Regions from separate parts of the Serratia marcescens subsp. marcescens ATCC 13880 genome, predicted to be linked through region 2. Evidence: predicted binding sites of a transcription regulator. Region 2 holds the regulator's gene; the other holds the start of a gene.

Region 1 (5,499 bases), on a different replicon from region 2:
GCACATGATGCGCTGTTCAAACAGTTTCTGACACACCCGGAAACAGCCCGAGATTTTCTGGAGGTGCATTTGCCACCGGCATTGCGCCAGGCGTGCGATCTGAATACTCTGCGACTGGAATCCGGCTCGTTCGTTGAAGATGATCTACGCGCCTATTACTCTGACGTGCTCTATTCGCTGAAGGCCGGGCAGGGTGACGGCTACATTTACGCGCTGATAGAACACCAGAGCTCCCCCGACAAACAGATGGCCTTCCGTTTAATGCGGTATGCGATTGCCGCCATGCAACGCCACCTTGCCGCCGGCAACGAGCAACTGCCGCTGGTTATCCCAATCCTGTTCTATCATGGGCAAGTCACACCATACCCATATCCGATGAGCTGGCTGCAGGCATTCAGTGATCCGGAGCTGGCCGGCCAGCTGTATAGTGGTGAATTCCCGCTGGTCGACGTCACGGTTATTCCTGACGACCAAATCATGCAGCACCGTCGCGTGGCCATCCTGGAATTGCTGCAAAAACATGTCCGTCAACGCGACCTGGCCGAGCTGCTGGAACAACTGGTCACACTGCTTTTGGCCGGTTACACTACCAATGAGCAGCTGACGTCACTGATGAATTACATGCTGCAGGTTGGTGAAACCCGCAACCCGGGCGAACTATTATCAACCCTGGCATCACGGGTGCCGGAACATGAGGATACTCTGATGACGATTGCAGAAAAACTCCGCCTTGAGGGCGAACAACGCGGCTTGCAGAAAGGTATGCTGTTAGGTGAAGAAAAAGGGCGTCAGGAAGGGATGCTTGAAGGCAAACTCGAAGTTGCCCGGACCATGCTGGCCAACGGCCTCGATCGCGATTCGGTGATGAAAATGACCGGGCTGACCGCTGACGACCTGGCCCAAATTCGCCACTAATCCCAACGTCGACGGGCAGGGTAGCCATTGACAGATAAAACCGCATCCGTATCCCCGGAAAACACCACCTCAGCGCTCAGCCATCTGGCGTTCTGCGCCCTGGCGGCGCTGGGGCTGGCTCGCCAGGACGGTATAGCCGGCACACCCTATGCCGAAAACCTGTTCCTGATCCGCTGGCTAGCCACAGCCCAGAAGCAAAAACGCTTCCCCAGGAGCGTGGCGATAGACATCCGGTGGTTACTCGACCGTGGCCGTAAACACGGCCCGGCTGGTAAACTGCGCCAGCATCTTGACTATCTCTTTCGCTCCTGCAGCGGCAACCTGGCCGCTCAGTCCGACCTGTTCCGGCTCACCTACGCCTCCGAAACCCTGAAAGATCGGGACTGGGACAACTATGTGATGGATGCCCGCGAGTGGCGGTCGGAAACCACCCTCACACCGTCCCAGCACAACGGTTTTTACGTCGAAAAAACGGCGCTCAATGCCGCCTTCTCTCAGGATGGCCATCACCTGCAGCCGGTCTCTTTTCGCATTGTCGGCGATGTCGATACGTTCATTCAGGTCATGGCAGAGTATGGACTGCTGGCCCGCCTTGCAGACAGCAAGCCGACATATCAAACGGTAACACTGGAGCCAGGCGAGCACAGCAACGCGCCAACCTGACATCCCCTACGGTAAAGGATAACCTATGGATACGGTTGAGGAATTAAACGGTACGTATTTCTACAAAGGATATACCCAGTTGACGCCCCAGCAGCTGTGGTGGCTTATCACCGTCGATGCGCTCCGTGAACATCTGGGGATCAGCATTGCCGATGCCGTCCTGCTCGCATCAGGGCAACCCTGGCTTCCCACGCGCCAAAAGCCGGGGACCGCTACACCAGGCACGTCAATCGCCTCGCGACTGTCACGGAAATACCTGGACAAGCCTTTGCCGAAAGGTATCCGTTTACCGACACTGGTGGGTGAAACCCCACAGCGCCTGCACATCAGCTACGTGAATAACTGGGGAAAATTTATCGGCCGCAATGTTCCCTGGCTGGGGTATGCCCTGTCGGCCTGGACCATTTACGCGATCGGCCGCGATGTGAAAGACCGTTTCAACCTCATCGCCCGTCCGGCAGACAGAATTCAGTGGACCTATTTTTGATGATGAAGACGCCCGCACAAATAGAGCAAGAGATCATTGATTATTACTACGAAAATTTCAGCCCGCGGAAGTATGTCTTCTGGGGCCCGAAAGAACAGGTAACCCTGGACACACGCTTGCGGGAAGATCTCAAGATTGGTTGGGATGACGGTGACGATGCGATCAACACCTACCTGTCCATATGGCATGTCGATCCGGCTGGCATGGAATTCACCCACTATTTTGCCCCAGAGTTTTTCGGTTCAAAGGTGCCCGAACAGCCCCTAAAACCGCTGACCATCAGAATGCTGGTCGAGTCGGCCAAAGCCGGACGCTGGTTGTATTAGCCGGATTGGATGTCAACCGCCAGCATCCTGACGCGTTGTCGTAACGTTTCTGCAGGAAGAGCATCAATCTCCGGTAACAGCGCCGCCAGAGACAGGGCCTGGATGGCCAACTCAATTGCCCTCGGCGGATCAGCATGCTCATAGCGGATGTAGGTACGCATCGAAATCCCAAACTCCTTTGACGCCCGTTCCTGTGTCCATCCCAGTCCCGTTCGCCATAGTTTCAGCTCAAATCCAGTCATCACAGCCCCTAAAACATGTCATTTTGTCATATTATTGCAATGCAATTTGGCAAACAATGACGCCAGTAGCAAGTGACGATCACGCCTGGAAACACAACATTTAGTACCTCATTCAGCTGCTTTAGACACAATATCTTGTGTCTCTCGGGCTACATGGCAGATAACGATCAGCCCCTCTGAAATCGTGCTAAACCGCAACAAGTGAGAGACAGAAAAAAATCCACTTCAAAATGAGCGAGTTGTTCCTCTATAGCTGAAAATCGCGCCCTATCGCTTGTCATTCCCCCTCAGATTTATATTATACTGGTTATACATACAGTATCATTATAATAACGCATTCGATTCCCGACCAGAGGAGAACATGAAATGAGCAACGCATCACTCACTCGCACATCGCAGGACACGGCCGGCACACAGGAAAGTCGCGCCAAAGCGCTGCAAAGCGCCATCACCGCCATCGAGAAGGCGTTCGGCAAGGGCGCCATCATGCGCCTGGGTGACAACCATGGCATGGCTGTTGAGCGTATCCCGACCGGCTCGCTCGGCCTCGACATCGCGCTAGGCGGCGGCCTGCCGGTCGGCCGCATCACCGAAATCTACGGCCCCGAGTCGTCCGGCAAGACCACTGTCGCCCTGTCGGTCATTGCCTGTGCCCAACGAGCCGGGCTGCAATGCGCCTTTATCGATGCCGAGCACGCGCTCGACCCGCGTTACGCGCAGCAGCTGGGCGTCGATATCGGCGAACTCCTCATCTCCCAGCCCGACACCGGTGAGCAGGCGCTGGAAATCTGTGACGCCCTAGTGCGCTCCGGCGCCGTCGGTGTGGTGGTGGTCGATTCCGTCGCCGCCCTGGTGCCGAAAAACGAGCTGGAAGGGGAGATCGGCGACGCCCAGATGGGTCTGCAGGCCCGCATGATGAGCCAGGCGATGCGCAAGCTGAAGGGCAGCATCAACACCACCCGCACGGTGGTGATCTTCATCAACCAGCTGCGCATGAAGATCGGCGTGATGTTCGGCAACCCCGAAACCACCGCCGGCGGCAACGCCCTCAAGTTCTATGCCTCGGTGCGTCTCGACGTGCGCGGCGCCGGCAACGTCAAGGAAGGGGAGACCATCATCGGGCGGGATACCAAGGTGAAAGTGGTCAAGAACAAGGTCTCGCCGCCGTTCCGCCAGGCGCAGTTCCGGCTGCTGTTCGGCGTCGGTATCTTCCGCGAGGGCGAAGTGCTGGATCTGGCCGTCGACGCCAAATATATCCTCAAGACCGGCGCCTGGTATGAGTATCAGGGGGAGAAAATCGGGCAGGGGCGCGAGAAGGCCACCGGCTGGCTGCGCGACCGTCCCGACGTGGTGGCCACATTGACCGCGCAGCTGCGCACGCACTACCTGCAGGCCGCGCTGCCGGCTGCGGATTCAGTCGACGCGGACACGCCCCCGGATGACGATGCCTGGCAGAGCGCGCCGGAGGCCGTGTGATGCCGGTACGCTTCTATGACACCGGCGTGCCCTGCGGGTTTCCGTCGCCGGCGCAGGACTACCTCGAGCAGCGCCTGTCGCTGGACGACATCTGCATCCGCCACCCGGAGAGCACCTACCTGGTGCGCGCCGAGGGGCAGTCGATGCAGGACGCCGGTATCCTCGACGGCGACCTGCTGGTCGTGGAATGTTTCTACCGGGCGCAGCACGGCGACATCGTCATCGCCACCGTCGACGGCGAGTTCACCTGCAAGCGCCTGCAGCTGCTGCCCCGGCCGATGCTGTTGCCGGCCAATCCGGCCTTTGCGCCCATCCCTCTCGGTGATGACATCGAGACCGTGATCTTCGGCGTGGTGCGCCACGCCATTCACACGCTGTAACCCGACCCTGGTTATCGCCATCTGCTCATTCCGCAAAGCCCGGAGAACCCCGCCATGTTTGCCCTGGTTGACGTCAACAGTTTCTACGCCTCCTGCGAAACCGTCTTTCGCCCCGACCTGCGCGGGCGGCCGGTGGTGGTGCTGTCCAATAATGACGGCTGTGTCGTCGCGCGCAGCCGCGAGGCGAAAGCCTGCGGTATCAAGATGGGGGAGCCCTGGTTTAAGGTCAAAGCGCAAGCTGAAAAGCTAGGATGCATAGCATTTTCAAGTAATTACGCGTTGTACGCCGACATGTCGCATCGGGTGATGGCCATCCTTGGTCAGCTGACGCCGCGACTGGAAGTATATTCAATCGATGAATGTTTCTGTGATCTGACCGGTATCCCGGCAGCGCAACTGGAGTCGCTCGGTCGGCGGCTGCGTGAAGAGGTGCAGCGCCGCACCCACCTGACGGTCGGCGTCGGGATCGCGCCGACCAAAACGCTGGCCAAACTGGCCAACTACGCCGCCAAGACCTGGCACAAGACCGGCGGCGTGGTCGACCTGAGCGCTCCGGCGCGCCAGCGACGCCTGATGGCGCACGTGCCGGTAGAGGAAGTGTGGGGCGTTGGCAGGCGGATTGCCCGCCGGCTGGCGACGATGGGGATCAGCACCGCGCTGCAGCTGGCCGACATGCCGGCGGCCGCGGCGCGCCGTCAGTTCTCGGTGGTGCTCGAGCGCACGGTGCGGGAGCTGAACGGCATCGCCTGCCTGGGCCTGGAGGAATTTGCGGCGCCGAAGGAGCAAATCGTCTGCTCCCGCTCGTTCGGCGACAAGCCCACCGAGCTGGACAGCGTCAGTCAGGCAGTCTGCGCACATGCCGAGCGCGCGGCACAAAAGCTGCGTGGCGAGCGGCAGTTCTGCCGGCACATCTCGGTGTTCGTGGCCACCAGTCCGTTTGCCGCCGGCGAGACCTATTACGGCAACCAGGCGACCACCCGACTAGCAACGCCCACCCAGGACAGCCGTGA
Region 2 (5,499 bases):
TCGCTATCAAGAAGAAGTAAGACAAAATCAGGTACCTCCCTGTACCTGCGGCCGGAGCGCCAGAGGATGGAGCGACGCCGGCCTGCGCTGTGCAAGCCGCCTTCAATGGCGGCCCTGCAGATTACCAGCGGTGTTTGGTGTGATCTTCCCAGGCTTTCACCTCTTTTTCGGCCGCCTCTTTCTGGTAACCGTAGCGCTCCTGGATTTTGCCGACCAGCTGTTCGCGTTTCCCTTCGATGACCGTCAGATCGTCATCGGTCAGCTTGCCCCATTTCTCTTTCACTTTGCCTTTCAGCTGCTTCCAGTTACCGTCGGCTTGATCTTTATTCATAGTCTCTCCGTTAACCTGTGGTGAATCAGTGATCCCTGTCGCCGGCCGGGGTTAACCAGAAACTTTTCTGGCTGATGCTCCCTTCACCTTAAGAAGCAACGCTCCCCTTCATTTACCAGCCACATGATTCATTCTAGTTAAACATGGAAATAAAAAAGCCAATTTGCAGAATAAAAAACCATTAAAAAACACAATAAAAACAAAAAACGCCAACAAACAACGAGCTAACGCGAACGGATCTGGACTGAAAACATGTAAGCAAACATGAATAAAACATAAGATAAATTAATAAATAACCCAACAAAGCGTTCGACCTAGCGTGCAGCAAACCAGCTGCCGCGCACCTGATGACGGTGCCAAATCCAGCCCAACGCCAGGCCGCGCAGCGCCAGAAACACCGCCAGCGCCAGCCAGAGCCCGTGGTTGCCTAGCAGCGGCACGCTGAACAGCGCCAGACCGTATCCCGCAGCGGCCACCGCCATGCTGTTACGCATCTCGGCGCCGCGCGTGGCGCCGATAAACATGCCGTCCAGCAAATAGCACCATACCCCGACCAGCGGCAGAATGACCTGCCAGGGTAAATAATGGGCGGCCAACGCACGCAGTTCCGGCAAAGAGGTCAATGCCGCCACGATCTGCTGGCCGGTAACGGCATACGCCAGGCCGAAGGCCAACGCGACCAGCCCTGCCTGCCTGCAGGCCGCGTGCCACACCTTGCGCAGTTGGCTGTCGTCCCGGGCGCCGTAGGCGTGGCCCGAATGAGCCTCCACCGCATAAGCAAAACCGTCGAGCGCATAGGCGGTGAACGTCAGCAGATTCATCAATACCGCATTGACCGCCACCACCTCGCTTCCCAGGCGAGCGCCGAAAATGGTCAACGACGCAAAGCACAGTTGCAGCAACAGTGAACGCAGCATGATGTCGCGGTTGAGCGCCAGCAGGCGACGCAGATCGCCACGCCAGGCCTGGCGCAGCATCTGCAGGGTAATACCGCGCAGGCGCATCACCCGCCACGCCAACCACAGCCCGAGCAGCAGCGTAGCGTATTCGGCGATGGCGGTTGCCGCCGCCGCCCCCCGCACGTTCCAGCCCAGGCCCATCACCAGCCAGATATCCAGCACGATGTTCAGCAGGTTGCCGACGATCAGCAGGATCACCGGCGCCCGCACGTACTGCACGCCGAGCAGCCAGCCCAGCAGCACCAGATTGGCCAGCGCCGCCGGGGCGCTTAACCAGCGGATCTCAAGAAAACGCCGCGCCTGTTCCAGCACCTCGCCATCGCCACCGACGATCCGCAGCGCCAGTTCGATCAGCGGATAACGCAGCAGGACGATCGCCGCGCCGCCCAACAGCGCCAGCAGCAGCGGTTGCATAAAGGCGCGCGCCAGCGCTTGCGGGTTCTGTGCCCCCAGCGCTTGCGCCGCGAGGCCGGTGGTGCTCATGCGCAGGAATAACAGCAGCATGAAGAGGAAGCTGGTCGCCACCGCGCCGATCGCCACGCCCCCCAGGTAGATCGGGCTGTCGAGGTGGCCGATCACCGCGGTGTCCACCAGCCCGAGCAGCGGCACGGTAATATTGGAGAAGATCATCGGCAGGGCGAGGCGCCACAGGGCTTTATCGGTGTCGCTGGTGAAGGCGGAAATCAGGCGCATGATGGGATGTTCCTGTGACTGAGTGACAAAGGGCGAGGTCAGAAACAAAAACGCCCCAAAACAGGGGCGATTGATACAGGGAGCGGCGGTGATGGGCCGGCGATTAAATCCAGTCGCCGTTGCGGATCACGCCGACCGCCAGCCCTTCGATAGTGAAATTCTGCTGACGCAGATCGACCACTATCGGTTGGAATTCGTTGTTCTCCGGCAGCAGTTCAACCACATTGCCGTGCTTTTTCAAGCGCTTGACCGTCACTTCGTCTTCGATCCGCGCCACCACGACCTGGCCGTTGCGCACGTCTTGCGTTTTGTGCACCGCCAGCAGATCGCCGTCCAGAATGCCGATGTCGCGCATTGACATGCCGTTCACCCGCAGCAGGAAATCGGCGCTCGGTTTAAACAGGGAAGGATCCACTTGGTAGTGCCCTTCGATGTGCTGCTGCGCCAGCAGCGGCTCGCCGGCGGCGACGCGGCCGATCAGCGGCAGCCCTTCTTCTTCTTCCATCAGCAGACGGATACCGCGCGAGGCACCGGAGACGATTTCGATCACGCCTTTGCGTGCCAGCGCCTTCAGGTGTTCTTCGGCGGCGTTAGGCGAACGGAACCCCAGACGCATCGCGATCTCGGCACGCGTTGGCGGCATGCCCGTTTGCGAAATGTGCTCGCGAATCAGATCGTAGACCTCTTGCTGTCTGGTAGTTAGTGCTTTCATTCCGCCCCCTGTTTGTTTATACAGTCTTGCTGTGAGTATATACAGGTAAGCGCGGATTGGGAACCGAAGAATAAATAAAAATCAGTCAGTAGGCGCTTTTCGTCAGCCGAAATGCTGCCATAGGACCGTGCCCCAAACGAACAGCGCCAGCGCGATCGCCAGCGACACCGCCGCCGATCCCATGTCCTTGGCCCGCCCGGACAGCTCGTGATGTTCGCTGCCGATGCGATCCACCACCGCCTCGATCGCGCTGTTCAGGATCTCGACGATCATCACCAGCGCTACCGATCCGATCAATAAAATGCGCGCTATCGCACCCACATCCAGCCAGACAGCCAGTATGATAGCCAGAAGGGTGACCACCAGTTCCTGGCGGAAAGCCGCTTCGTGCTGCCAGGCGGCGGATAGCCCTTTATAGGAATAGCCGGCGGCCTTGATGATGCGGGTCAGTCCGGTTGCTTGGTTTGCCATGTTTTCGTGCCTTTCTCAGAGGTCGGTCATAATAAAAAGAGTCTAGAACAGTCCGCGCTGACGGCTCTCGGTTTTCGAACACCACAGATCTGCTACCCGGTTTCTGGTATGCTTGCGGCGCATTGCTAACAAGAGGCTTCACGTTGTTATGTCAGGTTGGCGTAAAATTTATTATAAAATATTGAATTTACCACTTAAATTGTTGGTAAGAAGTAAGGTCATCCCTTCAGATCCGGTTACCGAGCTAGGGTTGGATCCCTCACGGCCGATTTTGTATGTTTTACCTTACAATTCCAAGGCGGATTTGCTGACGCTGCGCACCCAGTGCCTGGCGCAGGATCTGCCCGATCCGCTCAACTCGCTGGAGATCGACGGCACCGTGCTGCCGAGCTACGTGTTCATTCACGACGGCCCGCGCGTGTTCCGCTACTACACCCCGAAAGAAGAGTCGGTAAAGCTGTTCCACGACTATCTGGATCTGCATCGCAGCAACCCGGATCTCGACATTCAAATGCTGCCTGTTTCGGTCATGTTCGGCCGCTCGCCGGGCCGCGAAGGCCACGGCACGCCGCACCTGCGTCTGTTGAACGGCGTGCAGAAATTCTTCGCCGTGCTGTGGCTCGGCCGCGACAGCTTCGTACGCTTCTCCAACACCGTGTCGCTGCGCCGCATGGCTACCGAACACGGCACGGATAAAACCATCGCGCAGAAACTGGCGCGCGTGGCGCGCATGCACTTCTCGCGCCAGCGCCTGGCCGCGGTGGGCCCAAGCCTGCCGGCCCGTCAGGATCTGTTCAACAAGCTGTTGGCGTCCAAAGCGATCGAAAAAGCGGTCGAGGACGAAGCGCGCAGCAAGAAGATCTCGCACGAGAAGGCCCAGCAGAACGCCATCGCGTTGATGGAAGAGATCGCCGCCGACTTCTCCTACGAAACCGTGCGTCTGTCCGATCGCGTGCTGAGCTGGACCTGGAACCGGTTGTATCAGGGCATCAACGTCACCAACGCCGAGCGCGTGCGCCAGCTGGCGCAGGACGGCCACGAGATCGTCTACGTGCCCTGCCACCGCAGCCACATGGACTATCTGCTGCTGTCCTACGTGCTGTATCACCAGGGCCTGGTGCCGCCGCACATCGCCGCGGGCATCAACCTCAACTTCTGGCCGGCCGGCCCGATCTTCCGTCGCCTGGGCGCGTTCTTCATCCGCCGCACCTTCAAGGGCAACAAGCTGTACTCGACGGTGTTCCGCGAATACCTCGGCGAGCTGTTCACCCGCGGTTACTCGGTGGAATACTTCGTGGAAGGCGGCCGTTCCCGCACCGGGCGCCTGCTGGAGCCGAAGACCGGCACCCTGTCGATGACCATTCAGGCGATGCTGCGCGGCGGCACCCGTCCGATCACGCTGGTGCCGATTTACATCGGTTACGAGCACGTGATGGAAGTGGGTACCTACGCCAAAGAGCTGCGCGGCGCCACCAAGGAAAAAGAGAGCCTGCCGCAGATGCTGCGCGGCCTGCGCAAGCTGCGCAACCTGGGTCAGGGTTACGTCAACTTCGGCGAACCGCTGCCGTTGACAGCTTACCTCAACCAGAACGTGCCGCAGTGGCGCGAGTCGATCGATCCGATCGAAGCTCAGCGTCCAAGCTGGCTGACGCCGACGGTCAACGATCTGGCCGGCCAGATCATGGTGCGCATCAACAATGCCGCCGCGGCCAACGCCATGAACCTGTGTTCCACCGCGCTGCTGGCCTCGCGTCAGCGTTCGCTGACCCGCGAACAGCTGGTCGAACAGCTCGAGTGCTACCTGCAGCTGATGCGCAACGCGCCTTACGCGCATGACGTCACCGTACCGACGCAAACGCCGGACGAGCTGCTGGATCACGCGCTGAACATGAACAAGTTCGAGGTGGAAAAGGACAACATCGGCGACATCATCATTCTGCCGCGCGAACAGGCGGTGCTGATGACCTATTACCGCAACAACATCCACCACCTGCTGGTGTTGCCGTCGCTGATCGCCAGCATCGTGATGCATCACCGCCGGGTATCGCGCGCCGAGCTGCTGCGCCAGATCGGCATGATCTACCCGATGCTGAAAGCCGAGCTGTTCCTGCATAACGACAAGGAACAGCTGCCGGAAGTGCTGCGGCCGATGATCGACGAGCTGATCCGTCAACAGCTGATCTGCGACAAAGGCGACGATCTGGTGCTCAACCCGGCGCGCATTCGCCCGCTGCAGCTGCTGGCCGCCGGGGTGCGCGAAACCCTGCAACGCTACGCCATCACCATGTCGATCCTCAGCGCCAACCCGAGCATCAACCGCGGCGCGCTGGAAA

What was found. Region 2 encodes LexA, which represses DNA repair genes until DNA is damaged. Its sites were predicted from a motif close to TNCTGTATGTACATACAGNA; they were not measured.
Region 1: a site for LexA is predicted at 2,935-2,954, ahead of recA (recombinase RecA). Genes of this name have one in related genera too.

What each region holds. Positions count from the first base shown of each region.
Region 1 is NZ_CP071239.1:2,301-7,799, reverse strand. Features, by position in the region: gene J0F90_RS24480 (Rpn family recombination-promoting nuclease/putative transposase) at 1-915, shown strand, start outside; gene J0F90_RS24475 (DUF2913 family protein) at 943-1,578, shown strand; gene J0F90_RS24470 (STM2901 family protein) at 1,604-2,065, shown strand; gene J0F90_RS24465 (DUF1493 family protein) at 2,065-2,391, shown strand; gene J0F90_RS24460 (hypothetical protein) at 2,388-2,552, opposite strand; gene recA (recombinase RecA) at 3,000-4,109, shown strand; gene umuD (translesion error-prone DNA polymerase V autoproteolytic subunit) at 4,109-4,489, shown strand; gene umuC (translesion error-prone DNA polymerase V subunit UmuC) at 4,544-5,499, shown strand, end outside.
Region 2 is NZ_CP071238.1:4,628,718-4,634,216, forward strand. Features, by position in the region: gene zur (zinc uptake transcriptional repressor Zur) at 1-20, shown strand, start outside; gene J0F90_RS22150 (CsbD family protein) at 122-331, opposite strand; gene dinF (MATE family efflux transporter DinF) at 646-1,983, opposite strand; gene lexA (transcriptional repressor LexA) at 2,087-2,695, opposite strand; gene J0F90_RS22165 (diacylglycerol kinase) at 2,798-3,166, opposite strand; gene plsB (glycerol-3-phosphate 1-O-acyltransferase PlsB) at 3,315-5,499, shown strand, end outside.